2 regions of the Clostridium algidicarnis genome follow, and region 2 is predicted to be linked to the other one. Evidence: a T-box and tRNA genes for the amino acid it is inferred to sense, from the RefSeq annotation. Region 2 holds a T-box; the other holds one or more tRNA genes.

Region 1 (17,019 bases), 1.0 Mb from region 2:
CTATGCCAGTTCCTCGCATAATTCTCATAAGAATAGTTTCAGCTCTATCATTAGAATTATGAGCCACTGCTACTTTATTTATATTCAGGTCTTTCTTTAGGCTTTCAAAAAAGTCATACCTTACATCTCTACCTGCCATTTCACTAGATATTCCTCTTTTTTTAGATATAGCATTAATATCTGCAAGTTTTACATAACAAGGAATATTAAGTGAGGAACAAATTTCTTTTACATATCTCTCATCTTTATCAGACGCCTCCCCCCTTAGTTTATGATTTATATGTGCTGCATAGAGGGTTATTCCTAGATCATCTTTCAAACTATAAAGTATATGTAATAAGGTTATAGAGTCTGGTCCTCCAGATAGAGCCACTAAAACTTTATCGTCTTTTTGTATCATTGAATACTTTTCTATGTATTCTAAAATCCTTTTTTTCATTAATCCACTTCCTAATTCCTATAATAACATATTATATCATACTTATATAAATAGTTTATTACAATAAAAATAGAACTCAATACTTTAATTAAAGAGGCTAATCCTATATATATTACTACAATATCATATTGCATGTATAATTTAAATACAGAATTATAACCTCTTAAAATTTAGAGTCCCTATACTACATTTTTATTAATATAAGTTATAGACCTTAGATACTATAGCAGTCATATCATCTTTAATCTTACCTCCAGATAATTCTTTCACCTTTTCTATTATATCTTCTGCCAATTCCTTTGGGGTATTTTTATTGCTTTTAACAAGATATTCTGCTAACCATTCAATACTTCCACCCTCACAACAGTCTAAAACACCATCACTTACAGTAACAACTATATCTCCATTTTTCACCTTTTTGTCTATTATATCAATATCCACCTTATCTAACACTCCAATAGGTAGGGTTTTAGATTTTATAATATCTATTTTTTCCGCCCTTTTAATAAAGCTAGCTACTGCGCCTACTTTCATAAAGGTTATCTTGCCGCTATATAAGTCTATAGAATTTAAATCTAATGTAGAAAACTTTTCGTCCTCAGAAAATTTAAATCCCATTATAGAATTCACCGTGTTAATAGCCGTAATTTTGTCAAATCCAGCATTTGTAAACTTTTCTATAAGCTCTATTGCCGCTCTACTTTCTTCACTAGCTTGGGGCCCAGAACCCATTCCATCACTTATTATAGTCATGTATGTGCCATCTTTAATCTTTCCAAAACTATAACTATCACCATTTAATACTTCACCATCTTTACATCTTCTAGAAATAGCTGTAGCAACATGATATTTAGGTGTTTCTTCAAAAGTGACAGTGCAATTATTACTTTCTGGATTTATAACACAACCCTCATCAAAAATACACATAGGTCTTCCCACCGCTTCGTTTATAACAGGCAATATCTCCTTAACACATTTTTGACCTCCACCACAAGAGGCTAGAGTAATTTTAACCTTTAACCTGGCATTTCTATCATCATAACATAATATATCATTTATCTTTATATTAAATTTATTAAGATATCTTCTTATATGTCTTTCAATCTCATTATTAATGCAAACTTCCGAACTAAAATCTTTAACTATTTCTCCTATGGATTTGGCCATATTATGAATTTGAGAAGCTAATAATATTCTTCCCTCTCCTAATCTACTTTTCCACATTTCATTTATGACGTATGAATTTAATAATTCTTCAGAATTTTTTATAAGTGAAGTTCTTTTGACACATTTTCTATCTATCTCTTCCGGTATTCTCGGAATACCCTCCTGATAATTTTGTATAAGCTCACTAAAAGCTATATAGGTACAATGCATCTCTCTTTTCCAGCATATAGATTTCATATCACAATTACTACAGACCCTATCTGCTAAATTCTCTACAAGGGCACTACTCTTGGTTTTCATCTGCAATTTATCATTATCTACTAAATTATTCAGAGTACTTGACATATTTAATAATACATCAGAAAAGCTATCAAGTTTCTCCGTAAATACTTCCTTTAATTTATACATATAGCTTTCATTGATAATGTCTTGCTTCTTTTCCCATCCAAGTTCTACAGATATCTTATCGTAAACTTTATTTGGAATTGACATAAAAATCAAAACACTTAAAACTCCTTCTATAAGTTTAAAATCTGTACTTAACCCTAAATATACTTTAAGCAGTGTAAATACTGTTATATACGACAATGCGGTGAACCACTTTCCTGTTTCTTTAAATATTCCCATGATAAACCCACATATTGAATATACTACAACGTAATTAACCATGTTATCCGACGTTATTCCCATAATTATTCCTATAGATACACCTGTGGCTGCACCAGTAGAGCTTCCATTTACATAAGCCATTATACATACAAATACGAGACCTATAATATTTCTAATATCTATGTTAAAAATCTTAATCCCCCATGTACCTGAAATTGTTAAGGATAGCAATATAGCCATACTTATTATTTCTTCATTTGTAAAAAGATGCTTACTTTTAAAATCCTTTGAACAGGTTAATGCGTAATCTATAATTATATAAATAGGAATTATACATCCTATCTGAAAGATCGAAGTGAGTATATTTATACCAAGTGTATATCCACTTATTATCATTCTAAAAAATATAGATTCTAATAGCATGATTACAGTTAAATATGTTATTCTTTTTCTTCTGTTTATTTTTGTTGTTAAATGTGCAAAAAGTATAGAGCTACCTATAATTATTATATAAAGAGCTATATCTTCAATTTTATTATATAGGGTAACATATCCTATGAGAGCTCCTGTGCCAACTGCAATATCGAGTTTATCCTTCTTTTCATTAACAACCGCCATTATAAAAGCTATCCCAAAAGGAGCTGTACTATTAATTAGCATTACCCTACTTATAGATATAGCCGCCAAAAAATATAGAATTATTTTAATCACTGATACATATTCTTCTCTTTTTTCTTCTTTAGCACTTTCTTTTAGTCTTTTATAAGTTACAACCTCCGCACCATATTGCATAGTATATTTCCCCCTTTAATTCTTTGAGTTCTTTTCTTCTTAATCTAATGTAAGTAACCTTTATCTTAATTAGATTATAACAAGAGCTGGAGGAAATAAATGTCATAAGCTGTATGAAACTTTTTTATTATTAGGACATAAAATGCTCTCATCTTTTCTTAAATTCAAAAAATACACATTATTTAATATGGTATCCTATTAAAATTATATTTTATTTGTCATGTATTAAAAAAAATCCTATTAATATGTGGATAACTTTTGGTTATAAAAAGATATCCACATATTATTTCTCTTACATTAACAAATTATTTACTTCAAGTAAGAATTATAACATTAAAGTTTAAATATCTATTTAATTTATTTTTAGACCCAAATAAAAAGTATTCGCTAAGATTAATCTTAACGAATACTTTTTAATACTAGATAAACTTTTATCTATATTTAATTTTGGTTGCGGAGGTAGGATTTGAACCCACGACCTTCGGGTTATGAGCCCGACGAGCTGCCAGCTGCTCCACTCCGCGATATTATTATTTAATTAAATATATAAGTAAATTGGTGCTGAAGACCGGAATCGAACCGGTACGGTGTTTAACCACCGCAGGATTTTAAGTCCTGTGCGTCTGCCAGTTCCGCCACTCCAGCACTTTTGGTAGCGGAAATAGGACTTGAACCTACGACCCTTCGGGTATGAACCGAATGCTCTAGCCAGCTGAGCTATTCCGCCATATTTACTTTTTTGGTTGCGGAGGTAGGACTTGAACCCACGACCTTCGGGTTATGAGCCCGACGAGCTGCCAACTGCTCCACTCCGCGATATTATTATTTAATTAAATATGTAAGTAAATTGGTGCTGAAGACCGGAATCGAACCGGTACGGTGTTTAACCACCGCAGGATTTTAAGTCCTGTGCGTCTGCCAGTTCCGCCACTCCAGCACTTTTGGTAGCGGAAATAGGACTTGAACCTACGACCCTTCGGGTATGAACCGAATGCTCTAGCCAGCTGAGCTATTCCGCCATATTTACTTTTTTGGTTGCGGAGGTAGGACTTGAACCCACGACCTTCGGGTTATGAGCCCGACGAGCTGCCAACTGCTCCACTCCGCGATATTATTATTTAATCAAATATATAAGTACATTGGTGCTGAAGACCGGAATCGAACCGGTACGGTGTTTAACCACCGCAGGATTTTAAGTCCTGTGCGTCTGCCAGTTCCGCCACTCCAGCGTTTTATGTTTTTTCTTGGCGACATACATTATTATATATGATGTTATATCTATTGTCAACAACTTTTTTCTATATGCCTTTTATATATTATTTTTGTATATTAAAAGTCCATTAACATGTTACAACGTAAGCCTTTCAAAGCTATCAGTTTTATTAATAATCTTTCTAATTTTTAATTTTTAATAAAATCAAATAGCCTTTTAAAATAAAAATAACCCCCTATATTAAAAATCTAGGAGGTTACTACTTATCATATTAAGTTACATTTTCTTATTATATCCTCTTGATCTATTATCTTGATGTTTTTTAACATCTTGTAATCTTTCTTCACTATCCTTTAAAAATCTTGTCATTATATCTTCAAAGTTACCTGAAGCTGCCTTACCTTTTTCTGATTCCCAATCAATTTCAACTGGTTTATTAGATCTTTGCTTTACAATAGCTTGTTTGATGGAAAGACTAATTTTGCCATTATCATCTATAGAAATAACTTTTACTTTTACTTTATCTTGTTCTTTAAGATATTCTCTTATATCCTTAACAAAATTATCTGCTACTTCAGAAATATGAACTAAACCTGTTTTTCCTTCAACTTCAACAAAAGCCCCAAAATTAGTAATGTTAACCACTGTACCTTCTAAAATGTTTCCTGCCATTAAGGTCATATTAAAAAGACTCCTCCTTAAAAATAATTAATATATTATATTATATAAAATAATAAACCTAAACTCAAGTGAGTTACTCTGACTTACTGTCTATTACAGGAGTCTCTCCGTCCTTTACATATCCCAATCTTTCTCTTACTTGTTTTTCCTTGTAAAGTCCAGTGTTTGATAACTCAAATTCATCTTTTAACTTTTGATTTTTTTCTTTTACTAATTCTAGCTCCTTTTCTTGCTTATATATATCTCTTTTAATTTTACCCATAGTTAGTTGTTGGGTTATTACTGTATATAAGCTAAAAATCAATAATAAAATTATTATTACGCTTTTAAGGGTAATTTTCTTGCTTTTCATAGTTCTTTTCCCCTTTAAGATAATAGTATGGTTTATCTATATCTCTATTTTAAATATAAAACCTATTTTATTCAAGTGTTTTCATAGTTATTTTTTACTTTTGTTATAAAATATTAATTTTAGTGGGTAAAATACGTGATTAAAGCCTACTCTAAACACTTTTGCTATAAATCTATATATAGCATATTGTAATTTTAAAATATATTCACTTAAAAGTTTAAGGTATATATATATCCCTAGAGCTATGTATAGGTAAACATAGGGTACAATAAGAGCATAATTGGTATAAAGCAAAAAAACAAATACAATAATTGATGCTAAAATCCAAAATAAAAGATCTTGGAAAACTGCTAATACTTTATTTTTATTGTGTCCTCTTATAATTCTATAAAAGTCAAATAAAATACCTGTTATAATACCTGATAATATGCTAAATAGTATAGTTTTAAGTTGAAATAATAAAGGTATTATCATGTTTCTCTCCACCTATTTAAATAATCTTTTTATTATGCCATCTGTATTAACTCTTTTTGCTTCTAGAGTGCTATATACAAATGAATCTATAGTTCCACCGACTATTACCTCTCCATTTTGAACATCCAACTTGTTCATTTTTAAATTCTTACCTCTTATGTTTAATACTCCTATAGATGTGTTCAATGAAATAGTTTCTTCATTAAAATTAAATACTTCTATAACTCCTGTAAGGAATAATCTTTTCCTATTATCTAAAGTTAAATTACTTTTTTTATCTTCACCTTTGGTGTCTTTTTTATTTTCCATAAGAAAACAACCTCCTACTATATTTCTCTACAATATATGTGAAAGGTTGTATATATATGCTATTCATTTTTGCCACCTCTTTTAGGATATACCGATTTATAAACTAATCATCCTTTAAGAGGCTAAAACTCCTGCATCAATAATTATATAATACAACTATGAATGTTTCTCTAATCCGATTATAAAAGTTTTCTAATCCTCTACATCCTCTTCACCCTCTATTATTTCATACATAAGTCTAGCATCTTCTTTTTTAACATGTTCTGAAAGTTTTAGTACTTCTGCCTTTAAGGAGTTGTTTGCAAATTTAATTTCTATTATATCTCCCTCTTTTATGTCTGTACTTGCTTTAGCTACTTTTGAATTAATGGTAACTCTACCACTTTCACAAATTTCTTTTGCGACTGTTCTTCTTTTTATTATTCTAGATACTTTTAAATATTTGTCTAATCTCATTTTAATTCCTCCTACAAAAATAACCCGAGATAAACCCGGGTTAAATAGTTTTAAAGTTATTTATTAACTCTTTCCTTGAACTCCTTACCAGCTTTAAATACTGGAGCAGTTGTTGCAGGAATCTTTATAGTTTCTTTAGTTCTTGGGTTTCTTCCTTCTCTTTCAGCTCTTTGTCTTGTTTCGAAAGTTCCAAAGCCAACTAATTGAACCTTTTCACCTTTTTCTAAAGACTCTTCTACGCTTTCTATAAAAGCTTTTAATGCTACTTCTGCATCTTTTTTAGTTAATTTACTTTTTTCAGCCATGCTTGAGATTAATTCTGATTTATTCACTTTTGTTTCCTCCTTTAAATTAGAGTTAGTTTAAACCTAGACAATATATTGAATAAGTTTGTATGTATAAGTTTTATAAATTTATTATACATTATCATATTATATAATTAATTGCAATACAAGTCTACATCTACATTACAAGTATTTTATTTTTTTATTTATAACGTGCTATTTAATAACGCAAAATTGCTTTTATAAATCTTATTATTCTACATTTATATGAATATTCCTTCTAAACTGCTCTTTTTTGTTATATGCTTTTAGATAAATTCCATAATTGATCCATTTCTTCCAGTGACATCTGTTCTAATTTTATCTCTTTACTTTTAGCTGTGTCTTCCATAAATTTAAATCTTTTTATGAATTTATTTATAGTTTTATTAAGGGCAAGTTCTGAATCTATGCCTAGCATCCTAGCTACATTAACGCAAGAAAATATTAAATCTCCCATTTCTTCTTCTATTATTGCCTCATTTGAGCCTTTATATACTTCTTTTAACTCATAAAGTTCTTCTATTATCTTATCCATAGCCCCGTCTACAACATCAAAGTCAAATCCTACCTTTTTAGCCTTAGATTGTACTTTTTCTGCTCTTATTAAAGAAGGTAAAGATTTTGCTATATGTTCCATAGCATCTACCACAGTGCTATATCCCTTTTCTATGCTTTTTATTTCTTCCCATTTTACCATAACCTCTATTGAATTATCAACTTTTGTATCTCCAAACACATGAGGATGTCTATCTATCATCTTCTTGCTTATAGAATTTATGATGTCATTAATGTTAAAATAACCTTCTTCTTTCCCTATAACAGCGTGAAACACTACCTGTAGTAGTACATCACCTAATTCTTCTATTATTTTTTCATCATCTTTTTCCTCTATAGCCTCTATAACCTCATAGCTCTCTTCTACTAGATATCTTTTTAGACTTTCATGTGTTTGCTCTCTATCCCAAGGGCAACCTTCTTCTGACCGTAATTTCTCCATTATATCTAATAGTTCGCTTAACCCTTTATTTTCTTTACCTCCTTTAGGTATGTATAACGATGTGAGATAATCTATATCCGCTTGCCTGTCTAATGTATATAAAGGTATTTTCCTTATGCTTTCCTCTCCCTTAACACCAGCTGCCCGAACAAAGTATATTTCTTTATCATAATGGTAGTAATCTAGCAATGTAATTTTCACCTCTGATGATATTAACTGATCATATACCTGGGTTATTATTAATCCTGCATTATTATCTAAATTTTGATTTCCAACATCAAAAGCATCTATTATTTTAAGTCCATTTATAGGATCTATCTTTAGTCTTTCTATAATAACATCAATAAAACTTACTGCTGGGACAATTTCTACAGCTATCCCTTGGTTTTCGCATAAATCTATTAAAATATTTACAGTCCGCTCTGCTACTAAAGGATGCCCTGGTACTGCATATATAACCTCATCCACTATATTATGTCTTTTTATTAAATCCTCAGCTATAAACTGATATACTTTGTCAAAACTATCAAACTTATCATAAGCAAAATCATAGGTATGAACTTTTATATCCATACTTTTAATATAGTCTACTGTGGGATGTTTTTCTGTTCTTAGATATATATCTTTTCCTGACTTAAGCTCATTTAAAGTGCCTAATGTTAGTGCTTCAGGTGAGCCAGGTCCTAGACCTAATATTTTAATCATTTGTTTCTCCCCTATCTCCTTAAAAATCTATCTTTTATATAGTTATATTTAAATACTCCAAAAGCAATCACTAAAATTATATATATAATAATACCTAGAAGTATGGATACAATGCAAGCTATACCATTGCTACCAGTATAAATAATAGCTTTATTATAACTTATAATCACCGCTATTATCATTATAACAGATGCATAAGATGGTTTTATAGTCGTATTATAATAATCTATGCTTATATTTAGCTTTTTTCTTACATCCTTCATATTGAGATAGGCTGCTAGTGTATATGCAACTATGGTTCCTATAACAGCACCATAAATATTGAAAAGTGGCAAAGGAACCATAAATAAAGTTATTATTACCTTGAACACGCACCCTACGAAAAGGTTTATGATAGGTTTGAAATAATGTCCTGTCCCCTGTAGGATGGCGGTACTTATTTGAGCTAATGCTGTAGCTGGTATGGATAAGGCTAAGTACTTTAGTATATTATATCCTTCCCCGTAATTCGGAAATATAAGTGTCATTATAGGCTTTGCTAAAAACATGAGTCCTAACATAGATGGAATTGCAATTACAGATGATATCTTAATTGCAACCTCCACCTTATTTATAATGTCATTTTTTCTTCTTAATATATACGCCTCTGCAATAATTGGAATTATTGCAGAACACAACGCAACACAAAGTGTTAAAGGAACATTTACTAACACATTAGCTTTCCCTGTTAACTGACCATAAAGTATTGTGGCCTCTTTAGATGTGAGTCCAGCTTCTAGCAACTTTTTAGGCACTAAAATAGAATCTATAAGTCCCATTATAGTTGCAACTGTAGCACCAAGTGATAGCGGGATTGAAATTCTAAGTAAGCTTTCTAGAACCTTTTCATCCTTTTTTAATTTAAATAGCCTTATTGGCATTTTTATTCTTATATACTTTATTGTTAAATAAATGCCTCCAAAAAGCCCTCCTGCCGATGCCCCAATAGCAGCTCCTCCCGCCGCATATTCTACTCCATAAGGTAATAACAAAACAGCAAGTCCAACTCCTACTATCACTCTACCTAGCTGCTCAATAATTTGCGATACAGCTGTTGGTTTCATATTTTGTAGTCCTTGGAAAAAACCTCTAAGTACACTCATTATAGCTATAAATGAAGGTGCTATAGATATTGCAATAAGGGAATAATATGACTTTTCGCTCCACTGTAAATAACTTATTATATGTTTAGAAAATATAAGAAGCAAAGCAGTGCTACCAAATCCCATAAAAATCATCAATATGAAAGATTCTTTAAGAACCTTCATTATGCCTTCTTTGTCACCTAAAGCATTTTTTTCAGAAACTAATTTAGATATAGCTATTGGCACTCCCGAGGCTAAGGCTATAAAAAAGGTATAAAGAGGATAGGACATTTGATAATATCCTATTCCTTCATCCCCTATTAACATTATAAGAGGCCATCTAAAAAATAATCCTAAAAACTTAGATACAATTCCTGCAAGTCCAAGTATTATAGTACCCTTAATAAGTGAGTGTTTTTTCATGTGATACCTCCAAATCTTAGAAATAGTTTACTAATTATCTCTATTTTAAGATTTGAAGTATTATTACTAAAACTTATTTATTAATTTCACTCTTATTAAAAACAATAATATGTTGAATATGTTATTGTTTTTATGTCAATAATTTTAATGCTGTGGTAAATAATTATAGGAGTTATATTAAATTTAATTACTGCTCCATTTGTTTACCCAAGAAGGAAGATGCAGTTTCAGCGATTTTAATTTCTAATTCACCCAATTTTTGTTGTTCCTCTTTGGAAAGAATAATAACTGCTCCTATTGCATCTCCTTCTGCTAATACTGGAGATATAACCTGTGCATAATACTTTTCTGAAGGCTCCTCTTCATTATAAACCGCAATCAAATCATCTTTTTCTTTTGACAATAATATAGTTCTTCTTTCTTCCATAACCTTCTCTAACTCTCCGCTAATTTTCTTTTCCATATAATCTTTTTTAGGGGTTCCACTAACTGATATAAACTCATCTCTATCACATATCAATATTATATTACCTATTGATTGTTGCAAAGAATCTGCATATTCTTTAGAAAAGTCACCTAGTTCTCCTATAGGAGAATATTTTTTTAATATAACTCCACCTTCTCTGTCCGTAAATATCTCTAAAGGATCACCTTCTCTAATCCTTAATGTCCTTCTTATCTCTTTAGGTATAACCACTCTTCCAAGATCATCTATACGTCTAACTATTCCAGTAGCTTTCATTTATTTTCCTCCTCACTTGTTTATTACTATTAATTTATTGCATTATTATTATCTATCAACATATGTAATTTTATACACTATTGTAGATTTTTATTTCGATATGGCTAATTTAACAAAAGTAATGGCCAAATCTAACTTCATCGGCAAAAAAGTAAAAGCTATAAAAAGGTGTCATAACCTTCTTATAGCTTTTATCTTTATCTTATTTATATATTTATATTCTCTTCATATCTTTTAACTTTAAGTTCCTTTTCCCAATCCTTCAATGTATTGTCAAAGGTTTCTTTTTGTTTTGTCTTTAATACTTCTTCAGTAATTTGTTGTTTAACTACCTCAAACCCTACCACCTCAGGCGTATCCTTAACTCCTGAAACCTTAATTATATGATATCCAAATTGAGATTGTACAGGATCTGATACTTCTCCTTCTTTAAGATCTTTAAATCCTTTTACAAAGTCTGGGTCATACCCTTCAGTATCATATTCTATAAAAGGTAGTTGTCCACCAGAATCTTTGGTTCCATCAGTTCCATATTCTTTAGCAAGTGCAGCAAAGTCTTCGCCTGCATCTATTTTCGATTTTATTAGTTTTGCAGTTTCCTCATCTTTTACTAATATATGAGATGCATTAGCTCCTGGCTTTTGTGTGTATAACTTTTCTTTATTTTCTTCATAATATGCTTTTGAATCTTCTTCACTTACTACAACATCTTTTACTATATATTCATGCATTTTAGTCATTGTGGTGTCTTCCTTTATAAATTCTTTCAGCTCTTCTAAAGTAAGACCTTGAGCTTTCATAGCCTCTTCGAACTTTGCATCATCATTTCCAAACATAGTTTTCATATCAACTAATCTTTTTTCAACTTCCGCATCCATTTCTTCTGTTGTTGGTAAAATCTTAAGTTCATCGCCTTTTTTTGTAAATACTTCAAGAGCAACTAATTGATCTACCATTTGAGCTCTAAGATTATTTACTCCTTCCACAGCCTCTGGATTACTTTTATAATCCTCTCCAAATTGTTGAATTATCATTTGATCATAAGGAAGCATTTTCTTATCTAAATCACCTTTAGTAATCTTTTTGTTTCCTACCTTTGCTACTGGGCTTTTAGCCATAGCTTCCGGTGTCTTTTCTATCATATTACATCCCGCTGCTGTTAATGTAACTACAGTTATAATAGCCATAGTTATCATCTTCTTTATATTCTTCACTATTATTCCTCCGCTCTCTTTTTAATCTTGTGCATATTTCTGATTCTATCAGTAATTCAATGTAAATTCAATTAATATTTAGATATGTTTTAAAAATAAATAATGTTCCATTTTTCTATTTCTTGTCTGTAATTTCTGCCTTTTGAGATATATCTTTCTTTATGCTTACCATGTATTCTAAAAGACTTTTAAATTCTTCTAGCATATCTTCACGTTTAACCATTGAAAGTTTATATGAAAATGCTGGTTTTTCTCCAAATTTAAATATAATTTTTTTGTTATACTTACTCATTAAACCTTTTATTAACTCTTCATTTAAATTTTCTTTTTTATCAAACTGATATATAACCTCTTCATCCTTTTCTTTTATATCTTCTATCTTTAAAATCTTTCCAAGACTTCTTATATATGAAATGTTTATAAGGTTATTTACTGGCTGTACTATATCTGAAAATCTATCTTCTAATTCTTCCATTATGTCATAAACATCATCTTTATTATCAATAGAAGCTATTTTTTTATATATTCCTATTTTTTGCATCTCATTTTCTATATAATTATTAGGTATATATGCATCTACTTTTAAATCTATGGTTGTCTCTACAGGCTCTTTATCTATTTCATCTTTAATAAAACTTATTGTTTCCTCTAACATTCTACAGTAAAGATCATACCCTATAGCTGCCATATGTCCATGTTGAGAAGATCCCATCATGTTCCCAGCTCCTCTTATCTCTAAATCTCTCATTGCAATTTTAAATCCTGATCCAAGAGCTGTAAACTCCTTTAAAGCTTTCAATCTTTTTTCTGCGACTTCTGTTAATATTTTATCTTTTTTATAAGTAAAGTAAGAATATGCTATCCTATTACTTCTTCCTACCCGACCTCTTAATTGATAGAGCTGGGAAAGACCCATTTTATCTGAATCATAAACAATCATTGTGTTTACATTTTGAATATCCATGCCTGTTTCTATTATAGTGGTACATATAATCATATCTATTTCACCACTCATAAAGCCTATCATTACCTTTTCTAACTCTCTTTCGGTCATTTGTCCATGAGCTACTGCCATTTTAACTTCAGGAAGCAGTTTTTGTAGGTACCCAGCCATATTTTTAATGTCCTCTACCCTGTTGTAAACAAAATAAACTTGGCCCTTTCTATTTACTTCACGTAATACAGCATCTCTTATAAGCTGTTCATTATACTCTACTACGTAAGTTTGAATAGGGTAGCGCTCTTGTGGAGGTGTTTCTATGACGCTTATGTCTCTTACCCCTGTAAGCGACATATGAAGTGTTCTAGGTATAGGTGTAGCACTTAATGTTAGTACATCTATATTTTTTTTCATCTTTTTCATCTTTTCCTTGTGAGTTACTCCAAATCTTTGTTCTTCATCAACTACAAGAAGGCCTAGGTCTTTAAATTCAACATCTTTTGATATTAACCTATGAGTTCCTATTAATAAATCTACATTACCTTGTTTCAATGCTGCTAATGTAGCCTTCTGCTCAGCTGAGGATCTAAATCTACTTACCATATCAATATTGATTGGGAAATCGGAAAATCTCTTTACCATATTTTTAAAATGTTGATCTGCAAGAATGGTAGTTGGAACTAAAAAGGCTACTTGCTTTCCATCCATGATTGCTTTAAATGCCGCTCTCATAGCAACTTCTGTCTTTCCATAACCTACATCTCCGCACAAAAGTCTATCCATTGGCTTTCCAGATTCCATATCCCGTTTTATTTCTTGCAAAGAAGTAAGTTGATCCGGGGTTTCTTCATATTCAAATTCTTCTTCAAATTGCTTTTGCCAAACTGTATCTTTTGAATATTTATATCCTTTTAATTTAGATCTTTCGGCATATAACTTAACCAAATCTTGTGCTATTTCATTTATGGAGGTTCTTACCTTATTCTTAGCCTTAGTCCATTCAGTTCCTCCAAGCTTGCTTACTCTTGGAGCCTTTCCCTCGCTGCCTATATATTTTTGAACCATATCTAGTTGTTCTACGGGAACATATAACTTATCTTCTTTATCATAACTTATATCTAAATAATCCTTTATATGCCCTTGAACTTCTATTTGTTTTATTCCTTTATATACACCTATTCCATGATTTACATGAACAACATAATCGCCTAAATTTAATTCGGAAAAGCTTTTTAGTTTTCCTACTCCCTTTTTATTAGGGGCTTTTTTCTTTGTTTTTCGCTTAGCTTCACCAAAAACTTCTCTATCCGAAATTAAACATACCTTAAGCTCCGGATACTCAAATCCTTTAATTTGATTACCAAAGGTAACAACAACTTCACCATATTCAATCTTTGACACTATATCTTTATATGAACTTTCAATACCCTTATCTCTCAAAGCCTCTACTAATCTTTCTCCCCTAGGCCTTGTTCCTGAGAGTATTACAATCTTATATCCCTTACTCTTTTTATCTTTTATATCTCCAATCAATAAGTCTAATTTACCACCATAACTTGTTAAAGTTATCTCTGAAAAACTTTCTACTGTTCTTGGTTTTAGATAATTGTTAGATTTTACAATAGAATTTAATGTTAATGTTTCTTTTGACCCTAACTGATCAATTATATTTTCTTTAGATATCAAAAGGCTTCCTTGTCTTGGAAGTATATCTCCTCTTTCTAAGAAGGATTTATAATTTTCTTCAAACTCATAGTATATACTTTCTAATTTTCCAATAGATCTTTGAATATCATCTATTATAATTATTCCATCCTCCATAAAATCAAAAAAACTAGATGGCTTATTAAAAAAATATGGCAAGTAACTATCAATGGTTTCAAAGTTCCAACTTTCCTTTAAAGATTCTAAATTAGAATTAACCATACCTTTTAACTTATTAACCATTTCCTTATGCTCTTTTCCTTTATGGTTACTTATAAAATTTTCAAGGTCTTCTTTTATTAAATTATATCCTTTTTGGATTTCATCACTATTTAATATCATTTCTTTGGCTGGAAATATCTCTATTTCATCAACCTTTTCTATACTTCTTTGTGATTCTACATTAAAGCTTCTTATTGAATCAATTTCATCTCCGAAAAGCTCTATCCTAAAAGGAGTAGAGCTTATGGGTGGATAAATATCTAATATCCCTCCTCTTACAGAAAATTGTCCTTTTCCATCTATAAGTTGCATTCTTTCATATCCTGATTGAATTAGCTTCTCTGTTAATTGTTTTGTATTTAATACATCTCCCACTTTGTATTTTAAATTGTATTTTTTATATAATTCTACAGGAGTGTACTTTGATGATAAAGCTTCTACAGAGGTAACAATTACCTTCTTATTGTCACTTATCATCTCTTTTATAACCTTTAACCTTTCCCATCTAAGGTCTCCTGATACTGCATCTATATTGTAGAAAACAACCTCCTTTGTAGGAAAGTAATATATTTCTGGAATATACAAAGATAAATCTTCATACATATTTTTAGCCTCTAAATCGCTATGACTTATTATAAAAAAGTTCTTTTTCTTTTCCTCTTCATATATAGCATCGATTATATAAGCCTTTGATGACTCAGATATTCCATATAAAGATATAGGATATCTTTTTTCCTCCATACTTTTCTTTATATTTAAAAATTCTTTGCTTTGCCTTAAAGGCTCTAATAAACCATTAAATCTCATACTTAATAACACCCCTTAAAACATAAACCCTTTATTTATCTGCAATAAACCCATTGAATTTATTCATAGATTCATATAAGTTTTCTTTTACTATTAATTCTATAGCTTCTGTTGAAGCTTTTATTGTATTATCTATTAATATTTTATCTTCTTTAGAAAATTTACCTAATACATGAGAAATAAGGTCTCCTTTAGGACACCCAACACCAATCTTTATTCTAGGGAATTCATCTGTACCTAAGTTAGATATAATGCTCTTTATCCCATTGTGACCTCCTGCGCTACCTTTGGTTCTTATTCTCATTCTTCCTATTTCTATACTTATATCATCATATACAATTATAATATCATTACTATCAATCTTATAAAAGTTCACTATTTCTCTAACACTCTCTCCACTAAGATTCATATATGTGCTAGGTTTTAACAATATGCATTTTTCACCTTGTATAAAACCTTCTCCGTATACTCCTTTAAATTTTATCCTGTTTAATGAAATATTATACTTTACAGATAAATTATCTATAAAGTTAAAACCAACATTGTGTCTTGTATCTTCGTATTCCTTACCTGGATTGCCTAGTCCTACTATCAAATGCATTAATATTTCCTCCATTTGTCTTTATATGATTACATATATATTTTCAGATTTTAATTCTGCTTTAATATATTATACAACAAAAGTTATTATATAATATATTAAAACAGAAATAATAAAGAGACTTTAAAGTCCCTTTATTATTTGAAAAGGTTATAAAACCATCTATTGTTTTTCTGTAAGTATTATGCTAAGTTCTAACACACTTCCTTCTCTCCAAATCTTACAGTTTATAGTATCCCCTATTTTATGTTCATCTACTATGATTTGTATATCTTCCATCCTTTTAATTTCTTTATTATCTAATCCTACAATTATATCTGTAGGCCCAACACCTGCATTAAAAAGAGTTTCTCCTTGTGTAACTTCTCTTACATAAACTCCCTCTATACCTTGAGTATTGGATGAATTATTTCTAACTATAGTTTGACCTATAAAACCTAAATGTGGTTTTTTAACTCTGCCATAATTAGTCAAAGACTCTACTATATTTTTAACCTCATTTGAAGGTATTGAAATCCCTATACCCTCTGAAGCGTATTTAGCGGTAAGTTTCAAGCTATTTATTCCTACAATTTCACCTATGGAATTACATAATGCTCCTCCAGTATTATAGCTATTTATACTGGCATCTGTTTTTACTATTTTATAAAGTCTTTTTTCCCCGGTATTAGGATCTAAAAAATCAATCTTTTTATTAATCACACTTACAATACCCATAGTTA
Region 2 (17,019 bases):
TAATCATAAATATATTCCTCTAGTATTTATAAAACCAGCTTCCTCCAATAAATTCTCTTAATATTGAATTCTCTGGCACCATATTTGTATCTACTTCTTTAAAGAAATTTAAAAAGCTTATAAGTCTTAATGCTTCATAATATACAGGACTATCATAATTTATCTTTGAAAGTTCTTCTATTGCATACTTTTTAAGCACGCATAATTCATATACTAATGTAGAATTAAACATAACATCTGCCTCTTCTTGAAAGGTAAATATATTCTTTTCTTCTCCCCTTCTTATAGAAGCCCACATGGAAAGGGTATTTTCTCCACTGTAACCCCTTGATAAAAGGTCTCTTACGATCCTTCTTATCATCCTAACATCTGTTGTTGATATTCTATTATGATTATCAATATTTAACTGTGTAAGAGCGCTTATATATATCTTAAATTTATTGTTAGGATTTATTGATTCAGTGAGTTTATCATTAAGACCATGTATTCCTTCTATTATTATGATTCCATTTTTAGGCATGCTCACTTTATTTCCTGCCCACCTTCTTTTTCCTTCCTTAAAGTCAAAGGTTGGTACACTTATTTCTTCCCCTCTTAGTAATTTATTTAGATCTTTATTAAAAAGTTCCAAATCTAAGGCCTCTATGGATTCAAAATCATAATCTCCGTTTTCATCTTTAGGGGTAAGTTCCCTGTCAATAAAATAATCATCTAAGGAAATTGGAACAGGTATATAACCATTTACTCTAAGCTGTATCGCAAGTCTGTTTGCAAAGGTAGTTTTACCTGAAGATGTGGGACCCGCTATAAGTACTATTTTAACTTCTTCTTTTTCACTTATCATATCAGCTATATATGCTATCTTTTTTTCATGAAGTGCTTCTGCCACCCGTATAAGCTCTAAAACATCTCCGCTTTTAACCTTATCATTTAAAGCTCCTACATCTCCAATTTCCAAAATATTATTCCAATGTTCAGTTTCAGCAAATATTTTTGCTAATTTCTTATGTTCTACAAACTTAGGTATCACTTTAGGATTATTTGATTCTGGAAATCTTAATATAAACCCTGGCTTATAATAAATTAGTTCAAAAATTTGTAAAGCACCTGTAGAATATACCATTGGTCCATAAAAGTAATCATATCTACCATCTAGCTCATATAGCTTTACCTCTTCATTATCTATACTTCTAAGAAGTCTAAGCTTATCTTCCATACCATAAGATTCAAATATCTTAGCTGCCTTTTTTTTAGTAACAGAAACCTTATTTATAACCATATCCTTATCTATTATTTCTTTCATCCTTTTTATTATGGCTATTAAATCCTTTTCATTTAAGGGATCTTTTTTATCAATCTCTCCATATATTCCTTTACTAAGAGAGTGTTCTATATTTACTTTTGATTCTTCAAATAGATCATATACTGCTTTTATCATAACGAATTGAAGACTTCTGGCATAGGTTTTAGCTCCTATATCACTATCTAGCTTTACTATTTCAAGCCTTCCACCTTTTTCTAATTTCGTATTAAGTTCATAATAATCCTTATCTATTTTAGCTAATAAAGCTTCTTTTGTATAGTCTAATTTATAAGTATCAATTACTTTTTTTATAGTTGTACCGCTTTCAACTAAAGCTTCTTTTCCATCAATAAAACACAAGTTAATATCTCCCATATATTGATTCCCCTTTAGCTTATATTTAATCTTAAATTCAAATACCATTATACTTCATAAAAATTGTTTTTGCATATAGCTTATAATTTATATTTTTTTTGACAACATATATATAAGGAGGCGCTTAAATGTTTATAGTGTTTTTTAGAACAATTATATTATATGTCTTTGTTGTAATAACTATGAGGCTTATGGGAAAAAGACAGATAGGTGAACTGCAACCCTTTGAACTTGTTATAACAATTATGGTATCTGAGCTCGCTGCTTTGCCTATGCAAAATGCTGGAATACCTATAATTCACGGAATAATACCTATAATAACACTTTTAACATTGCAGGTAATACTTTCAGAAATACAACTTAAAAGTGATAAATTTAGAAGCTTAATAGATGGGAGGCCAAGTATCCTTATAAAAAATGGCAAAGTAAACATAGATGAATTAAAAAATCAAAGATTAAGCATAAATGATCTTTTAGAAGAACTAAGAATAAAGGGTGAATTAGACATAAGTGACATAGCCTATGCCTTAATTGAAACTGATGGTCAGATGTCCGTTATAAATAAGCACCAATATGATAACGTAAAGAGAAGAGACTTAAATATAAAAGAAGAACAGATAAGTTTACCCGTACTCTTAATTTGTAATGGTGAGATAAAAGAAGATGGCCTTGATTATTATAAAAAAGATGAAAAGTGGATAAAGGATATTCTAACTAAAAATAATATTAATTCTGAAAAGGAAGTTTTTATTGCATTAATGGATTCAAAAGGAGAATTTTTTTATCAACTAATGAAAGAAAGGTGATAAATTTTATGAGGAACATGATTATATCCTTCTCACTTTTTGTGGTAATGATTTTTTCTATGAGTTTTTCTATAAGTTATCTAAATAAAACCTGCAAGTCACTTCTTGAATGTTGTGATAAACTTGAAGAAGATATAGCTGCTGAAAATTGGAATAATATCTATGAAGATAGCATAGATTTTCTTCATAAGGTTCAAAAAGACTCTAAACCATTATCAATTTTCATAGATCATCAAGAATTAGATAATATGTCAAATGAACTTTATAAGTTTACCCAATACACTAAATGGGAAAACAAAGAGGAGGCTTTAGCAAGTCTTCACGTGGTAAAATTTTATATTAATCATATACAAGAACTTCAAAAAGTTAATGCACAAAACATATTTTAGCTAAATCCCTTTAAAAATTATACAAATAGTTTATAATTTAAGTATAGAACTTTTATATAAATTGTTTTATAATGAATATATGATAAAGCGTCCCAGTGGGACAGTTTATATCCCTTAAGTAATATATCAATATTAATTGATATATTTAATTAATGAAAGGTGGTTTTTTTTATGGCATTAGTTACAACTAAAGAAATGTTTAAAAAAGCTTATGAAGGCAAATACGCAATAGGAGCTTTCAATATTAACAATATGGAGATAGTTCAAGGAGTAATGAGGGGTGCTAAAGCTAAAAACTCTGCTGTAATACTTCAATGTTCAACTGGAGCTATTAAATATGCAGGTCCTGAATATTTAAAGGCAATGGTAGAAGCTTCTGTAAAAGAAACTGGAATAGATGTTGCACTTCACTTAGATCATGGTCCAGATTTAGATTCAGTTAAACTTGCAATAGCTAGTGGATTTACATCCGTTATGTTTGATGGTTCTCATTATGATTATGAGGAGAACGTTGCAAAAACTATAGAAGTTGTTGAATATGCACATAGCCGTGGAGTTGTTGTAGAAGCTGAACTAGGTGTTCTTGCAGGCGTTGAAGATGATGTTAAGAGCGACGTTCATGTATATACTGACCCAGATCAAGCTGTAGATTTTGTTAAAAGAACTGGTGTAGATTCTTTAGCTATAGCAATAGGCACAAGTCACGGAGCATTTAAATTTGCAGGAGAAGCTAAATTAAGATTTGATATATTAGAAGATATCCAAAAGAAATTACCAGGTTTCCCAATAGTTCTTCATGGTGCTTCAGCTGTAGATGCAAAAGTTGTTGCAACTTGCAATGAATTCGGTGGAAACATAGCAGGATCAAAGGGTGTTCCTGAAGATATGTTAAGAAAAGCAACATCAATGGCTGTTTGCAAAATTAACATGGATACAGATTTAAGACTTGCAATGACTGCTGCTGTAAGAAAAACTTTTGGAGAAGATCCAAAAGAGTTTGACCCAAGAAAATATTTAGGTGCTGGAAGAAGCGCAGTACAAAAAACAGTAGAAGATAAAATAGAATTTGTTTTAGGATCTACTGACAGTATGAATAAATAATAATAAAAAACTAAAATGGTGGTACTACCCTTAAGGGAAAGTACCACCATTTTTATATAACTTATTCGTAATCTATATGCTGCTACTTTTCTATATAATTAATTACATGTTTAATAACTATATTTATACTTCCGTCACCATTTTTCTTAATCTCAAACCTGTCTTTATCATGATAAGCCTCTTCACTTAAATATAGATCAATATCTTTATCTATTTTAAGCCTTGTTCGTTTAAGTTTTTTATCTACCCACTGTTTATCTATAGTTACTGTATCTTCTATGCCTTGAGCTTCTACAAATTGAACAAAGCTTTCTTTTGCTAAAGGCTCTTCTTTAAATAGTTCAGTAGATAGATCTTCAACATTAATGGTTTCTTCTTCTCTTAATTTCTTTTTTACAGTAGTTCTTATTGTTTCTGCCTTACCTGCATTTTCACTTACATTGTTTCTAGTCCAGTTTTCTGTGGCATTTAATAAGTTTTTAGTCATATCTCTTTCATTATCTACAAGGCTACAGCCTAGATAATTAGAAATAAAATAGTTAGAACCATATTGCTCTTTTTCCTTAGATTTACTTTGCTTATCTAGAACCATAAGATGAAACTTTTCATCTTCTCTTATAGGCTTAATAAAAGCACATTTTTGAATTTTTTGACCGCTAGATGGAAGTCCTGATGTTTGAGACACTATATTTATATCTATATTATTTTCTTTAAAGTCTATTTTATGCACATAGTTTTTTATATAATCCATCTTCAATATGGCAAGCATTGGACTATATTCTGTGGATATTGATACCACTATAAGGTCACAAGATGGAACATTTCCATTAGATTTCATTAATGTGAAGAGTTGATTTGCAATGTCATGAGACACAGTTACTATATCATTTTCTCCATTTAAATATTCTTGTGCTGACTCTTTAACTATGTTTCTTCCAGAATTAAATACAGCATACTTAAGCTCTTCATCTTTTAAAAGCTTTTCCATATGTTTTAATAAAAACTTATATATTTCTTCGTTTAAATCTAAAATAAAAGAATTAAGAAGCGGCTCCCCAGCATTATTGTCTAGAATGTGTATTATAGCTTCATTTATGTGTATATCATTAATATATTCCATATATTCACCAACCTAGTATATTTTAATTATGCTTTTCAAATCCATTTTAATATAGTAATTAGTAACAATACCAAGCTTTCTATTTTACCATGTATCTATGATTTTTTAATAGCTCTAGGATTATACTTAAATGCTAAATTCAAAATCTTTTCATCTGGAGCAAATTTTATCATTATAGTCTCTGCTCCCTTATTTAATATTGCTACAAAAATTTCTCCATTATAGTTTGGAGGATATAAGTTTATTACCTTATTTGGTTTATTAACAAAATCCTTTATATACTGACTATTATCCTTAGCTATAATTTGTGCGTCCTTTACATTAAAATTTATTATTCTTTTTCTCTTTTTCATTTCAAATATCTTATCTATATCTATCTCCCCATTTGTAAATATGTATTCATACTCAATAAAAAGGTTTTTCTTAAAGAAAAATATTCCTACAGCAATTAATTCAAAAATTATAAATAAAGAAAACTTACCTATTATAAGACCTGCTACTCCTAATATTACAATTAAGTACATTAATACATTTGCTACTTTATAAGCAAAGTGCTTTTTAGTAGTTAATAATTGTTCATAAAAATTATCCATACCCTATCCCCTTTTTCATCTTATGTAAAGACTCATTAACTCTTTTATTTCCCATAAAAATATAGATATTTACAATAAAGTATTATATCATAATATGTAATACTTTTAAACAAAGGAAGGTTGATAAGAATGAAGGAACTAGAAACCAAAATATTAGATATTGATTTAGATGAGGTACGAAATAAAATAAAATATTTAAATCTTGAAAATGTGAAATGTGAAAATCAGGTAAATAACTTGTTTGACTTCCCAAATAAAACTCTCTTAGCTAAAAAAGGTTACGCTAGAGTGAGGTTTGTAGAGGATTTATTAAATAATAAAGTTGTATATTATATGACCACAAAAAAGATGATAAGCCAAGACAAATTTAAGGTAATGGAAGAGGTTGAAATAGAAGTTAGTGATGGAGAGGAGGCTATTAAATTATTTGAATCTTTAGGCCTTGAACTTGTAGGCTCCGTAAAAAAGTACAGAGAAAGTTATAGATATAAAAATTCTTTAATCGAAATAGATATAAACGATAAATCTTTTTGCCCTTTTCCATATATAGAAGTTGAAACTTCTACTGAAGAAGAGTTAAAAGAGGTCGTAGAACTTTTAGGTTATACCATGGAAGATACCTGTTCAAAAACTATATACGACATATTAAATGATAAGGGTATAACACCTAAATCTCCTTTGGGAATCTAATTTTTATTCCATAACTCATCACTTAGGCTTCCTAAATAAAATAATTTAACCACCTGTATGTACCGATACACAACTTTACATTTCAATATATAATTGACTCTTATTACATAGTACAATGTATATATTAAGTTTTTTAGGAGGGCACTATGAACAAGAATAATGATGACTTACTAACTGGGGATTTAAAGTCCAATTTGTTACGAATGTCTATACCCACCATGCTAGGTTTTATGCTCCAATCCGTCTATGATATAGTTGATATCATATGGATTGGTAGAATTTCTTCTTCTGCCGTAGCAGGAGTTACTCTATTTTCTACTATATTTTGGATGGTAGATATTTTAAATGAAATTATAGGTACTAGTTCCATATCACTTATATCTCAAGGTTATGGAGCTAAGGATCAAAAGAAAACTAGTCTTGCAATTGAGCAAACCCTAGTTTTCAAGGCTCTAGTTGCAGTAATTGCCGCAATTATAATGTTATTAATAATAAAGCCTTTATTAAACATATTTTCTAAGGATACCGTTGTAATTCAGTCCGCTTTAAGCTATGGGTATATACGAATATTTTTCTTACCTATAATGTTTTCATCTTACACTGTAAACACAGCTTTAAGATGCCTTGGGGATGCTAAGACTCCTATGAAGATAATGTTTGTGTCCTCAATATTAAACGTTATATTAGATCCTATATTTATGTTTGAAACTATACCCGGCACCTCTATACCAGGACTTAATCTTGGCGTACTTGGTGCAGGAATCGCTACTGTAATATCCACTGTAGTGGCTTTTATTATTGGATTTTATATTTTAATCTCTGGTAAAGGAAAAATAAAAATAAAAATAAAAAACCTATTTAAATTAGATTTAGAGGTAGATAAAAAACTTTTAACCATTGGGCTTCCTTCTGGAATGGAAATGCTATTTAGACAATTTTCAGGAATGATAACAATATACTTTGTGTCTGATTATGGTACTAATGCCTTAGCAGCTATTGGTATAGGAAATAAGTTATTTAACTTTGCCTTTATGCCCCTACTTGGATTTGCCATAGGCAGTAGTTCCATAGTTGGACAGTGCCTTGGTGCTGAAAATATAAGTAGAGCTAAAGAAACTGTTAAATATAGTACCATAATAAATGTATCACTCATGTGTTTAATAACTTTAGTAGCATTCTTATTTCCTTCTTTTATTATGAAAGCCTTTATTAAAGACCCTGACGTCATAGCTATTGGTATACCAATGATTAAAATTATGACCCCCGCTTTAATAGCTTCTGGAGTTTCTATGGGACTTGGATCGGTATTTTCAGGTTCAGGACACAATACTCCTTTTATGGTATCTAGCCTTATTTCAAGGTGGGGAGTACAAATTCCACTTATCGCCATAATGGTTCGAGTCCTTAATCTACCTATAAATTATATATGGTCAACTTTTTTAATCGCTAATGTAGTTGAAGTTATTGTAGTATATATCTTTTATAAAAAAGGAACCTGGGAACATAAAAGGGTATAAATTTCTTAGTAACATATCTTCATCAATAAGTAATGATATGCTACTTTTTAATAACACATTTAAAATTATTTATAGAATAAAGATTGAGAGATAGGTGATTATTTTGAAACTAAAAAAAAGGCTACTAATATTCACAATTGTATCTATTATTATATCAACATTTTATATTTTCAAAAGCAGAAAAAAAGAAGTAGCCTTTTATGATTTTATAAACAATATTAATGAAGAAAGAAAGTTTAACGTATCTAACTCTACTCCTTTAGATATCTCAAAATATATGGAAAATAAAAATATAAATGAGGAGATATTTACAAATGAAGATTTAGAAAAACTTACAAACTATAAGTACGCAAATGAAAACATTTCAAATAAAATCTTAACTCTAAATGAAGTTAATGAAGATATTGAATATACCTTTAAACTACTTAAATATGTATATGGCCCTTATGAATATTTCGGTGGAGATGAAGTCTTTCTAAAAAAAGAAAATGAAATTCTAAATGAATTGCCTAATATGGGAAATATAAAATATGATGATATTAAAAAACTATTATTAGAGGCATTGAGTTTTATAAATGATGGTCATTTCAGTATTTCTAATTCATCTATTAATATAAACAAAAACTCTATCTATGTATATAATGAAGATTATATATTTAAAAAAGATACTAATGGGTATTATACCACTATTAACAATACTAAGTGGTATGCAACGTCTATAGATGAAAAACCCTCGGATAAATATATGAAGACTACAATAACTAAAGATGGAGAATTGGCCTATTCAATTGGCATGTTATTAAATAATAGTGAAGATATTTATCCCATAAACATAAGTCTAACAAATAATAAAACAAATAAGACTATCGATAAAATTGTTAATTTAGAAAGAAACTTAAAAACTAATAAAACACCTGAAGCTTCTGTAACTGAGAAAACTTTAGATAATATTCCTATCTTAAAAATTATGAGTATGAGACCAACAAACTCTAATGACAATAGTTTATATGATTTTGTAGAGAGTGCTGAAAGATTGAATAAAAATAAAGTATTAATTATTGATTTAAGAGGAAATATTGGTGGCGCTGAATCCTTATGGAAAAAGTGGTTAAATGCTTACATCGGACAGGATATAGAAATAACCCAAAGTGTAGGAAAAAAGAATAGTAAGGCAAAGCTTTGGGCCTATAAAAAATATAGTGAAAGATTTAGTTCTGATAAAGAATTATTAGTTAAGATAAATAGTAGCATTAATAATGAAGATTATGGATATTGGGATTCATATTTATTTAAGGGAAAATGGTATGAAAACGAAAATTTAATTTTTGTTTTAGTAGATGATGATGTGGCTTCGGCTTCAGAAGGATTCTTAAGCTATCTTAGAAACATAGAAAATGTAGTTTTTGTGGGCTCTAATTCAAGAGGATGCCTTCTAGTACCAGATACCTCTGAGTTTAGCCTTCCTAATTCTAATATTATTTTAAGATTTGGAACTGGTATAGCATTTAAGAATACCGATACTAATATTGATGGAGTAGGATTTGAACCAGATATATGGGTAAATAGTAGTGATGCACTTGATAGAGTCCTTAAGTTATGCGAAAGATACACTATCTCTTCAATGAAGCATATGAAATAATATTTTATTAAATCATATTTAATGTCCTTGACCTATTCCTCTAAGTGTTTTATAATAGCATGTATAATTAAACAAAGATGCAATGATTAGGAGTAGTAATAATTAGTTTAGTCTAAAGAGAGCTGTTGTCTGGTGAAAAACAGTGATAAACTTTATGAACTCGCCTAGGAGTAAGCTTGAGGAAATGCAAGCAGGGTAAATCCCTTATCTTTTCAAGAGAGGTTATTTTATTATGGCCTAATCAGAGTGGTACCGCGGAATATGCTTTCGTCTCTTTATAAGAGATGAGGGCTTTTTTTAATTCCCAAATATATCAATCTAAAATCATATATTCAAGGAGGAATTCAAATGGCTAAATATAATATTTCAGTAGATAAAAAATGGCAAAAAAAATGGGAAGATACTAATTTATATAAGTTTGATGAGGATAGTTCAAAAGAGAAACTATATGTATTAGAGATGTTTTCTTACCCTTCAGGTAGTAAGTTACATGCTGGTCACTGGTTTAACTATGGCCCTGTAGACTCTTGGGCAAGACTTAAGAGAATGCAAGGATATAACGTATTTCAGCCCATGGGCTTTGATGCCTTTGGACTTCCAGCAGAAAACTTTGCAATAAAAACAGGTATACATCCTAAAGATTCTACAGTTAAAAACATAAAAACCATGGAAGAACAATTAAAATCCATGGGTGCTATGTTTAACTGGGATCATGAGGTTATAACTTCTGATCCTGAATACTACAAATGGACTCAGTGGCTTTTCTTAAAACTTTTTGAAAAAGATTTAGCTTACAGAAAAAAGGCTCCTGTAAATTGGTGCCCTAGCTGTAATACAGTGCTCGCAAATGAGCAGGTAGTTGATGGTGTTTGTGAAAGATGTGAAACAGAAGTTACAAAAAAGGAATTAACTCAATGGTTTTTGAAAATAACTGATTATGCAGATGAGTTATTAGAAAATATAGATACCCTAGATTGGCCTGAAAAAACAAAGTCCATGCAAAAACATTGGATAGGCAAATCTACTGGGGCTGAAGTAACCTTTAAGGTTAAAGACTCAGATTTAAGCTTTGGAGTATTCACAACTAGAGCTGATACACTTTTTGGAGTATCCTATGTAGTTTTAGCCCCTGAAAACCCATTAGTGGATGTCTTAATATTAGATAAATATAAAGATGAGGTTGAATCTTATAAGCTTCAAGCTAAAAAACAGTCTGAAATTGAAAGACAATCTATAACTAGAGATAAAACAGGAGTATTTAGTGGTTCTTATGCAATAAATCCTATAAACGGTAGAGAAGTTCCTATTTGGATTGGTGACTACGTACTTGCAACCTATGGTACTGGTGCTGTTATGGCTGTTCCAGCCCATGATGAAAGAGACTTTTCTTTTGCTACTAAGTATAATCTTTCTATTGAAAGAGTTATCGATGGTGGAAAAGAATTACCTTATACTGACCATGGAACTATGATAAATAGTGGAGAGTTTAATGGTTTAACTACAAAAGAAGGTAAAGACGCTATAGTATCTAAATTGGAATCTTTAAATCTTGGATCTTTAAAAACAAATTATAGGTTAAGAGATTGGCTTATATCAAGACAAAGATATTGGGGCGCTCCAATTCCTATAGTACACTGTGAACATTGTGGAACTGTTGCTGTTCCAGAAGAGCAGCTTCCAGTGATATTACCTTATGATGTAGAGTTTACTCCAGATGGAAAGTCACCACTAGCTAAATCAGAAGATTTTATAAATACAACTTGCCCAAAATGTGGTGGTGCTGCTAAAAGAGAAGCTGATACCTTAGATACCTTTGTATGTTCATCTTGGTATTATTTAAGATATGCAGATTCTAATAACAGTGAAAAGGCCTTTGACATAGATAAGATAAATAAAATCTTACCTGTAGATAAATATGTGGGTGGACCAGAACATGCTTGCATGCACCTTCTTTACGCTAGATTTATAACTAAGGCTTTAAGAGATATGGGTTATTTAAACTTTGATGAGCCGTTTAAATCACTAACTCATCAAGGCTTAATACTAGGACCTGATGGCCATAAAATGAGTAAGTCTAAAGGCAATACCATATCCCCTGATGATTATATTAGTGAATATGGCTCTGATGTATTTAGGATGTATTTAATGTTTGGATTCTCATATGTTGAAGGTGGCGCTTGGAGTGATGATGGTCTTAAATCTATAGCTAGATTTGTTGAAAGAATGGAAAGAGTTATTGATTCTGCAAGAGAAGCTATAGAAGATAACACAGAAGATAAAACTACTATGGATAAAGCGGAAAAGGAATTAAACTACTGGAGACATTTTGCTATAAAAAATGTTACCACCGACTCAGAGATACTTCAGTTTAATACCGCTATAGCAAGAATTATGGAACTTACCACTGCTTTATCTAAATATATGAATGAATCACGAAAGAATCTAAGTCTACTTAAGGATACATTAACAGATTTTATAAAACTTATAGCTCCATTTACCCCTCATTTTGCCGAAGAGCAATGGAACCTTTTATACAAGATAAAAGATTCAGACATAGACTATTCCGTGTTTAATCAAAAATGGCCTAAGTTAGATGAAAAGGCCTTAATAAAAGACGAAATAGAAATAGCTATACAAGTTAACGGAAAAATAAAAACTAGAATAAATATAGCTTCTGGCTTATCTGAAGATTTAATTAAAGAAGCAGCCTTAAGTGACAGTGATATAACCTCTTCTATAGAAGGAAAATCTATAGTAAAGGTAATAGTTATAAAAGGACGACTTGTTAACATAGTTGTTAAATAATACTTTCCATTAATCCTAAACTTATAAATCATTCATCATTAATTTATTAAATTAGCTAATTAACTTTTCACCTTGACAGACAATAACTACTATTATAAAATATTTTATATAATATTTATTTTATCTATGGTTATACTATTATGTATTACTATAAGTAATAGTAACTCTATATTATAATTACCTTAGACTAAAATAATTTAAGAAAAGAGGGATACACATGGGTGTTATTAAAATAAGTGATGTGGCTTATGATGAATTCAAAGGCCTACTAGATCAAAACGAACTTCCAAATTATATTATAAGGATTAACTTAGCTGGTATGGGCTGAAGTGGCCCTTCATTTAATATTGTTCTGGATGAACAAAAAGATACAGATATAGTTGAAACAGTTAAGGACATTACTTTCCTTATAGATAAAAACCTTGTAGAAGATTTTGAAGGATTTAGAATAACTTCATCTGCTGAAAATGGCAGTGGATTAATGCTAGAACCTACAAAAGATCTAGGTGAATCTGGTGGTTGTTCAAGTTGCAGTAGTTGCGGCTAATATCACTTTAATAAGAAAGGTAGAAGATTTTAAAATCTTCTACCTTTTTTTTGTAATCTCTATCTATTATCTTGCCCAATCATGTAAAAGTTCTCTCATAACATTTAAACCATAGCTAGTATCTGATTCATAGTATCCCTTTGATTTTAAGTTTTTCACTTCTCCATAAGACTTTTTTAAAGATAATTTTTGATTTTTACCTGCCAAAACCCAAAGTGTTCTATAGTTAATAGGCTTTATAGTTAGTTCCCCTTCACCAAGTCCGTCTGTAAAATATATAACAAAAGATCTTCTAAGAGCCTTTTTATTTATATATTCAAAAACTGGAGAAAAAGCAGTACCACCTTTCTTTTCTAACCTAGGTTTTAGGTCTTTTCTAGAGTTTAATTTATATACCCTTCTAATTTTATCATCACATTCAATTACAGTAATTTTTATATTTCTATTTTTAACTATTCCAAACACTTCTATAAATATTTGTTCTATCTCTTTATCAGTGATACTGCCACTTATATCTATAGCAATTATTATCTCAGCTACATGACTTTTTAATGTTCCTCTAAGGTCTAACCTATTTGGTTGCCTTCTATCTTTTCTAGTAATAGTCTTTCTACTTCCAGAGGGCATAGATTTAATTATACTTTTAAGGTAATCTACCCATGCAATTTCAGGAACACTATTTAAGCTTGATAGTATTTCTTCAAGTCCCCTAGGTGACTTCCCCTTGTTAGCATTTATTGCAACTCCTTTAATAAGTTCCTTTGAGTCTTCCATATTTAACCCTTGTGAAGAGTTTATAAAAGAATCATGAATACTTTCTAAATCTAAATCTTTTAAATTAAGATTTTTCTTTCCTGAATTATTGGAAATATCCTCTATAGCTTTATATATTTCTTTTGCATAGGCCTCTATAGTAGAGTCTTTATTTAGCTCTACATTTAATGCTAAGGATATATTATCAATTTTTGTTGCATAGGAAGGTAGGCCCTTTATAAATTGATTAACCGATATGTCCATAGCTATATTCACAGGTACTTTTCCATACTTACTATACAAATCTTGAGCTCTAACATGATGGCCATACATAATATGATAAATTTCATGCTTTATAAGTGCTTTCATCTCCTCAAGACTACAATTTAAAAACTTCCAAGGATTAAAGTACATTATAAATCCTAATAAATCTATCTCTGTGCTTATAGGCCACTCTATGTCAAAACTAATATCTCTTTTAGTCTTCATCATAAAAAATCCAAAAAAGCTATCTTCCCCTTGCATTAATGAAAATACAACACCCTCTATTAACTCCTTAAATTCTCTTTTAGTTTTATCCCCAAAGATTTTACTCATAACTATTTTATCTTCTTCTTTGTTTCCTGTATAAACCTTAGAAAGTTCTTTAAGAAGACTTATTCTTAATGTTTCCACTGATTTACTTTCCATTTATATCATCTCCAAAGAAAACAAGAGAAAAATAGTTCAATAAAGTCATCACTGTCTAAAAACCTTATATAAAGGCTTTCTTCGTATTCCTCTCGTATTTCTTTCATTATTCCCATTCTTAAATCCATAGGATATAGCTGTAGATATTTTGAAAACAGAGATAATTCTCTTTCACCATGACTATTTTCATTTAAATATACTAAGGAGTTTTTAGCTATAATGTAAAGCCTTGAGTGACTTTCGAGGCTTACTCTTTCCTTAATATTTTCTGAAATTACCTCGCTATCAAATATATCCTTAGGCTTTATGGATATGGATTTATAATTTTTTATAAAAGACATAAAATCCTGCGCTATAGCTGATCCTACATTTCCCTTAACAACATTATAAAATATGTTATCAGAGTATATGTTCCTAGACTGTAGATATACCTTATATGCCCTAGATATCCTCTCCCAGCTCCTTGGAGTTGCTTTTATACTATCCATAGCATCTGGTCTATGTAGGTACTCCTTGAAGGTAGAAATAAACTCTAGTACATGTTCATGTATTAGACTCTCTTTGCCCATGCCCCACTTTATCCATTCATTCACATCTGAATCCATTTCTACCCACACAAATCTGTTTTCCTGTGCAGGATCCATGTCTACAACTTGATATTCACTATTTTCAAAGGAATCATATTTATTAGATGGATTCATAGCTGCAATAACTTGAACATTTTCTGGGAGTATATATCCATTTATCTCTTTATTTAATATTAAGTTCATAAGTTCTTGTTGAACACTATGTTCACATCTATTTATTTCATCTATAAATAATATGATCTTTCTATTCTCATCTTCTTTTGCAGCCCTTTCTATATCTACTAACTTAGTATGAACTGCATATACTGTCCTTTTTCTTTTTTCTATGCCCTCTTCTTTATATACATCGTAATATTCTACTGTTGGAAGCCCTCCTATTTCACCTTCTTTTAAAAGGTTTGCATCTATAGTTACTAAATAATATCCCTTTTCTTTACTTAGTTTTTTAACCAAAGAGGTCTTCCCTATACCACTTTCTCCTATTATTAAAGGAACTGCTTCACTTTTTAATATTAAGTCTACTGTTAATAAAGCTTCTGAAAACTTCAAATAAATACTTCCCTTCCTTATATTTCTATATCGCTAGCTTATAATCAATTAAGACCTTTTTTGCTTTTTTACTCCCATAATTATATATAAACTTAATCTTATCTATATCCAATATCTCCAGATTCAAAAAATCTTTAACATACTTTTCTTCTATATTATCATCTTTTAATTTTTCCATTAAGACTTCATCTATAAGTTCTTCAGTAACATCTTCATATATATATTTCAAAATATTTATATTTACTTTTAAAAATTCTTTAATTCTTTCTTCATTATAAATATCTATATACGTAATTGCCTCTTCACTTTGTGATATAGCAATCTTTTGTAATTCAACGGTTGGTTTTTCTATATATTTAATAGCTGACCAATGATTTTTAACTGCCTCTATTTGAACCTTTTCATTAGGATCTTTTATATATCTTATTGAATCATAATCCTTTTTTACTGCCTCAATTTGCATCTTTAAAGAAGGCTCTTTTATAAATTGTATAGCCCACCCTTTAGAATTAATGGCTTCATGTTTAGTTTTTTCTGTGGGACTTTTTATATATTTTAGAGAATTCCAAGAACCCTTTACTGATAAAATTTGTATTTCTTCTAAAGGATCTTTTATATACTCTATTGAATAAGGATTAGATTTTACCGCCTCTTTTTGAACCTCTATAGCTGGATATTTTATATATTGTATAATTGAACTATTCTTTTTTACAGCTGTAAGTTGCATTTCTATATCTGGATCTTCTATATTTTTAATATGAAATGGATTGTCATAAATTAACTTTAGATCTTTCTCTTTTTTTGACATTATTATTCTCCTTAAAACATAGTTTCATATTCGTTAATAATAATTATTTATTAAAAATTATATCATATGTATTTTAATGACGCATTATTAAAAAGGCGAATTATTAAAATAATTCCCCTTTTCTTTATATTGTATTTTTATTTAGTCTTTAAACTTTTCTACATCTCTTTTTATTGAAAAAAGTAAGTTATTAAGTTCCCAGACCTCGCCTTCTTCTACAAGCTTATTTAATTGGATTTGATATCTACTAGATTCAGCTATTTTACCTATAGAAACTAGGCTAAGTATATTATTCATTATATTAGATATTATATCTGATTTAACTTCAAATAGTTTTTGTGCATCTTTTATTTCATCTTTTATTTCTAACATTTGTTCATCAAGCTTAAATGCTGAATCAGCAGCATTTTTAAGTTTACCTTTTATTTCATAAGGTATTTCTTGTTTATATTTATAATTTAAAGAGTGTTCTACTGTAGCCCAAAAGTTCATAGCTAAAGTCCTTATTTGAAATTCAGCTAATATATCCTTTTGTCCTTCAGCCATGTTAACAGGGTATTTTATTATAATGTGATAACTTCTATATCCACTTTCTTTAACATTTGTCACATAGTCCTTTTCATACATTATTTGCATATCTTTTCTTTCTCTTATAAGCTCTACAACCTTCTCTATATCATCTACAAACTGACACATTACTCTTATTCCAGCTATATCCTCTATCTCATATTGAAGCCTATCTAAAGG

The links. The T-box of region 2 lies ahead of leuS (leucine--tRNA ligase). A T-box ahead of a tRNA ligase gene usually reads a tRNA of that ligase, here a tRNA-Leu.
Region 1: it encodes a tRNA-Leu, which carries the amino acid that the T-box ahead of leuS (leucine--tRNA ligase) is inferred to sense. The anticodon was not compared.

Annotation. Positions count from the first base shown of each region.
Region 1 covers NZ_JNLN01000001.1:792,524-809,542, forward strand. Annotated here, with positions in the region: gene tilS (tRNA lysidine(34) synthetase TilS) at 1-439, opposite strand, end outside; gene spoIIE (stage II sporulation protein E) at 635-3,007, opposite strand; tRNA gene BV55_RS0103985 (tRNA-Met) at 3,456-3,531, opposite strand; tRNA gene BV55_RS0103990 (tRNA-Leu) at 3,564-3,652, opposite strand; tRNA gene BV55_RS0103995 (tRNA-Met) at 3,658-3,734, opposite strand; tRNA gene BV55_RS0104000 (tRNA-Met) at 3,748-3,823, opposite strand; tRNA gene BV55_RS0104005 (tRNA-Leu) at 3,856-3,944, opposite strand; tRNA gene BV55_RS0104010 (tRNA-Met) at 3,950-4,026, opposite strand; tRNA gene BV55_RS0104015 (tRNA-Met) at 4,040-4,115, opposite strand; tRNA gene BV55_RS0104020 (tRNA-Leu) at 4,148-4,236, opposite strand; gene BV55_RS0104025 (S1 domain-containing RNA-binding protein) at 4,497-4,901, opposite strand; gene BV55_RS0104030 (FtsB family cell division protein) at 4,975-5,253, opposite strand; gene yabQ (spore cortex biosynthesis protein YabQ) at 5,341-5,727, opposite strand; gene yabP (sporulation protein YabP) at 5,740-6,036, opposite strand; gene BV55_RS0104045 (RNA-binding S4 domain-containing protein) at 6,229-6,492, opposite strand; partial or broken gene BV55_RS0104050 (HU family DNA-binding protein) at 6,549-6,827, opposite strand; gene yabN (bifunctional methyltransferase/pyrophosphohydrolase YabN) at 7,075-8,520, opposite strand; gene BV55_RS0104060 (putative polysaccharide biosynthesis protein) at 8,532-10,067, opposite strand; gene spoVT (stage V sporulation protein T) at 10,255-10,809, opposite strand; gene BV55_RS0104070 (peptidylprolyl isomerase) at 11,016-12,023, opposite strand; gene mfd (transcription-repair coupling factor) at 12,139-15,696, opposite strand; gene pth (aminoacyl-tRNA hydrolase) at 15,728-16,297, opposite strand; gene BV55_RS0104085 (S1C family serine protease) at 16,460-17,019, opposite strand, start outside.
Region 2 covers NZ_JNLN01000001.1:1,839,992-1,857,010, reverse strand. Annotated here, with positions in the region: gene BV55_RS0108860 (nucleoside kinase) at 20-1,678, opposite strand; gene BV55_RS0108855 (DUF421 domain-containing protein) at 1,807-2,484, shown strand; gene BV55_RS0108850 (DUF4363 family protein) at 2,493-2,873, shown strand; gene fba (class II fructose-1,6-bisphosphate aldolase) at 3,045-3,974, shown strand; gene BV55_RS0108840 (nucleoid-associated protein) at 4,057-5,094, opposite strand; gene BV55_RS0108835 (DUF6106 family protein) at 5,190-5,687, opposite strand; gene BV55_RS0108830 (class IV adenylate cyclase) at 5,817-6,377, shown strand; gene BV55_RS0108825 (MATE family efflux transporter) at 6,524-7,894, shown strand; gene BV55_RS0108820 (S41 family peptidase) at 7,998-9,533, shown strand; T-box leader at 9,607-9,811, shown strand; gene leuS (leucine--tRNA ligase) at 9,882-12,338, shown strand; gene BV55_RS15990 (iron-sulfur cluster assembly accessory protein) at 12,556-12,666, shown strand; gene BV55_RS0108805 (vWA domain-containing protein) at 12,952-14,328, opposite strand; gene BV55_RS0108800 (AAA family ATPase) at 14,334-15,464, opposite strand; gene BV55_RS0108795 (hypothetical protein) at 15,490-16,272, opposite strand; gene yjbM (GTP diphosphokinase) at 16,414-17,019, opposite strand, start outside.